DNA from 2 places in the Lacrimispora indolis DSM 755 genome. Region 1 is predicted to be linked to the other one. Evidence: a T-box and tRNA genes for the amino acid it is inferred to sense, from the RefSeq annotation. Region 1 holds a T-box; the other holds one or more tRNA genes.
The links. The T-box of region 1 lies ahead of leuS (leucine--tRNA ligase). A T-box ahead of a tRNA ligase gene usually reads a tRNA of that ligase, here a tRNA-Leu.
Positions count from the first base shown of each region.

Region 2: it has a tRNA-Leu gene. The T-box ahead of leuS (leucine--tRNA ligase) is inferred to sense a tRNA for this amino acid. The anticodon was not compared.

Region 1 is NZ_AZUI01000001.1:5,600,664-5,602,849, forward strand. It holds gene leuS (leucine--tRNA ligase) at 1-944, opposite strand, end outside; T-box leader at 1,107-1,355, opposite strand; gene K401_RS0127190 (CPBP family intramembrane glutamic endopeptidase) at 1,475-2,186, opposite strand, start outside.
Region 2 is NZ_AZUI01000001.1:2,834,807-2,836,992, reverse strand. It holds tRNA gene K401_RS0113660 (tRNA-Arg) at 95-168, opposite strand; gene K401_RS0113650 (hypothetical protein) at 384-620, shown strand; gene K401_RS32895 (hypothetical protein) at 650-823, shown strand; tRNA gene K401_RS0113640 (tRNA-Arg) at 962-1,035, opposite strand; tRNA gene K401_RS0113635 (tRNA-Leu) at 1,065-1,150, opposite strand; tRNA gene K401_RS0113630 (tRNA-Val) at 1,267-1,339, opposite strand; tRNA gene K401_RS0113625 (tRNA-Asp) at 1,410-1,483, opposite strand; tRNA gene K401_RS0113620 (tRNA-Ile) at 1,507-1,580, opposite strand; tRNA gene K401_RS0113615 (tRNA-Thr) at 1,619-1,691, opposite strand; tRNA gene K401_RS0113610 (tRNA-Glu) at 1,698-1,769, opposite strand; tRNA gene K401_RS0113605 (tRNA-Asn) at 1,774-1,846, opposite strand; rRNA gene K401_RS0113600 (23S ribosomal RNA) at 1,930-2,186, opposite strand, start outside.

The DNA of each region.
Region 1 (2,186 bases):
GCACCGCTTAAAGGATTCACAGCATAGCTGCCAGTAAAAACGCCGGTCTTTTCTTTATCCTGAAGGCGGTCCACATTTGACTTCATGGAAGCGTCGTAAATATATTTCTCAACCGCTTCCTTATTCTCCGGGGAAGCAAGGCCGGCGGCAAGAGCATGCTCAGGCGCCAGCACCATAAAGGTGGCTCCGTATAAGGTATCAGGTCTGGTGGTATAAACTGTAATACTTTCCTCTTTTCCGTCCACCTTAAAATCAACCTCGGCTCCATAGGATTTTCCGATCCACTCCGTCTGCATCTTCTTGACCTTTTCCGGCCAGTCAAGCTTATCCAGATCATCTAACAGGCGGTCTGCATAAGCGGTGATTTTTAACATCCACTGTCTTAAGTTCTTTTTTGTGACTCCGGTTCCGCATCGCTCACAGCAGCCGTTTACCACTTCTTCGTTTGCAAGTCCTGTCTTGCAGGATGGGCACCAGTTAATGGGGAATTCCTTCTCATAAGCCAGGCCTTTTTTAAACATCTGGACAAAAATCCACTGGGTCCATTTATAAAATCCGGGATCAGTGGTGTTGACCTCCATATCCCAATCATAGACAGCTGCGATCTCATTGATCTGGCGTTTGATATTCATGACGTTTTCTGCCGTGGATTTCGCCGGATGGACTCCCATCTTGATGGCATAATTCTCTGCAGGCAGGCCAAAAGCATCCCAGCCCATAGGATGAATCACGTAATGTCCCTTTAAAATCTGATAACGGCTCCACACATCGGAAATTACATAGCCTCTCCAATGGCCTACATGAAGACCGCTTCCTGACGGATATGGGAACATATCCAGACAGTAATATTTCTGTTTCTTTCCGTCATCAACATTGATGGGGTTCTTTGCCCAGTTTTCACGCCACTTTTTCTCAATGGCGGTATGGTTGTATGATGCTGCCATAACAAAATTTCCTCCTTCTCGCACACGCTTTTTGTGCATATAGGTATACCCGTAGGGTGCTTCCTCCTTTTACGAAAGGGATTTTCCCTGTTTTAAATGTCCGCGGATAAAATAATGACCTTAAGAGTAAATAAAAAATGCGCCTCCGGCCGTTCATAAGGCCATAGAGACGCAGGATCTGCCGCGTGGTACCACTCTATTTCATACGATGTCCGTATGCTCTCACTGGATATGATCATCATATCCGCCCGCTGTAACGGTCGGGACACCGGCAATGCCTACGCAGAAAGCATGGCTTCCTTCAGCACGCTACTCAAAGGCCAGTTCAGCCGTCATCCACAACCGGCTTCCACCACCCGCCGGCTCTCTGCATGTTTCAGACAGCTTACTACTCCTAATCAAAGTATTTTTGCTAACTACAAATGTAACATAATTGACGAAATGTGTCAACCGCATTTTATGAAATCCCAGGACACTCCGCAAATATGTGCCGGAGGGCTCCGTAAATACTGTCCATTCCACCCTTCCGATTAAGCAGAAGAAACGACAAAGGTTACAGCCGAAAGAAGGAAAAACAGGATCATTCCAAGGTTTACAAACAGCGTTTTAAAGGAACCTTTGCCCCAGGTTTCCATAAGCCCCGGATGAAACACCAGCTTTCTCCGGCTGATAAAAAGCAAAATGATTCCTGCAAAAACTGCCCCAAGCATGAATATGGAGTAGCCCACAGCAAGCAGTGGATTATCTCCAATGTGAAGGGCCGCAATGGAGCCGAGAAAATTGATTATCATGTGAAAAATTATGGTATAACGAAGCTTTCCCGTCTGAATATAAATATAGGCAAACACAAGACCAATGCCAAAGGCATAGAAGAACTGGTAGAAATTTCCGTGGCTTAAACCAAAGACAACACTGGATACCAGGATCGCCGCCTTATCTCCATACAGCCGGATCCGGTCGACCAGGACCTTGCGAAACAGGATCTCCTCAAAAACAGGGGCCATTATCACCATTGTGACAAAAATCGCCCAGGTACTCAAATCCTTTATCACTTCCTCTACCGGATTAATCATAGGCCTTCCCAAAAGGGCGCTGACAAGGCTCATAAGAGCCTGACCAATAAGATTCCCCAAAAACAGGGCACTCATACAGATCAAAAATCCGGAAACAAGCATTCCTGCCCCGGCCTTTTTCCCTCTGGGCCTGCATAAAACCGGCATATCCTTCACAATGAGATAGACG
Region 2 (2,186 bases), 2.8 Mb from region 1:
TATAATTTTTACAAATACAATCTTCCCGTGAATTTTCCGAAACAGATATAAAAAAAGAACAGTTTTTTCTATTATAATAAAACTGTTCTTCTCATGCGCCGGACAAGATTCGAACTCGCGGCCTTCTGGTCCGTAGCCAGACGCTCTATCCAGCTGAGCTACCGGCGCATTTTTTAGTACATGGTTAATATACACCCATTTATTCAATTTGTAAAGTAGTGAATTCATTCGAAAAGGGATATGAGAAATATAATGGAAGTCTTAAAGAAAACTGTTTTCTATGTAAAAACAGCAAAATTGAAATCACAGCTGAATTATAATAATGTTACCCTTGGGCATAATATGAATAATATATATCAGGGGCAAAACAAGGAGGGGAATTTATGAGGAGCTATTTGTCTATTGGAATTTTTTTTGCAGGAATAATTTTAGCTGTATACATCGGATATTGGACCTTATTCATCAAACCTATTATGGTCTGTGTTTCGGCAGCAGACGCAGGGGTGCTGACCGCCGCGATGACGACGATGACAATCATTAAATGTGCCTTATCATGGTTGGTCGCGGGAGTGATCTTCGGATTGGGGTATATTGCTGCCATGATTGTAAGTCACAGGTAATCCGGGACGCTGTATTGGAGGTAGAAAAAATGTTGAACCAAGAAGTACAAGCATGGATAGATTTGGGGTTTTCACATGAAGAAGCAATTACTATGACAAATGTGATAAATGCCGGAAATGATGATGTTGAAATAACAGATGATGACTCAATTACTTCTTTTACCGATTCATCTAAGAAGAATATGTCGCAAAATGATATATGATGCCAATACACGGGGCATTATAATGCAAATGCGACCCTGATACAATCCTCTGAATCAATGCACAACAAAAACAAAAAAGGCACCCTTCACAGGATGTCTTAAACTATGAAAACCCTTATAAAATAAGGGTTTTCTGTACGTGCGTGAGAAGATTCGAACTCCCGACACCTTGGTCCGTAGCCAAGTGCTCTATCCAGCTGAGCTACACACACATATTCACTTGTTTGCCTTATCAGGCAAATGCCGGCGACCGGAATCGAACCGGTACGGGAGGTAAGTCCCGCAGGATTTTAAGTCCTGTGCGTCTGCCAGTTCCGCCACGCCGGCATTCTCATGATTTGCGCGGGCAACGAGCCAAGCCAACATGCTTGCATGTTCAGTTGACGGCTGCCGCGATAACGAGGGAAATTCGCAAAACGTATTTCGTCTCGTTCTCATGGAAATGGGACCTATAGGGCTCGAACCTATGACCCTCTGCTTGTAAGGCAGATGCTCTCCCAGCTGAGCTAAGATCCCATATGCAATGTAGTAAGTATTATACAACTTACCTGCTGGTTTGTAAAGCCTGTACTTTTTTTGTACAGAACGACCCGGATGGGATTCGAACCCACGACCTCCGCCGTGACAGGGCGGCGCTCTAACCAGCTGAGCCACCGGGCCAGATTAATTTAGTTCAGTGTTAGTGGACCTTCGGGGACTCGAACCCAGGACCGACCGGTTATGAGCCGGTTGCTCTAACCAACTGAGCTAAAGGTCCTAAACATTATAATCTGCAAATATATTAAATTGTCTAAAAGCCGATGATCGGACTCGAACCGATAACCTGCTGATTACAAATCAGCTGCTCTGCCAATTGAGCCACATCGGCATTAAATGACCCCAACGAGATTCGAACTCGTGTTACCGCCGTGAAAGGGCGATGTCTTAACCGCTTGACCATGGGGCCAAAGCTCCCCGAGTAGGACTTGAACCTACGACCCAACGGTTAACAGCCGTTTGCTCTACCGACTGAGCTATCGAGGATTACTGAGGCATATACCCTCAAAACCACACATTGTTACATATCTATCTTCATCCGTTCTTCTTTTCCTCTTACCTAAACCAACCTGGTTAAGCCCTCGACCTATTAGTGACAGTCAGCTGCACATGTTGCCATGCTTCCACCTCTGCCCTATCTACCTCGTCGTCTTCAAGGGGTCTTACTCTTGCGATGGGATATCTCATCTTGAGGGGGGCTTCACGCTTAGATGCCTTCAGCGTTTATCCCTTCCCGACTTGGCTACTCTGCCATGGTGTTGATCACCAACAGATACACCAGAGGTCAGTCCATCCCGGTCCTCTCGTACTAAGGACAGCTCCTCTC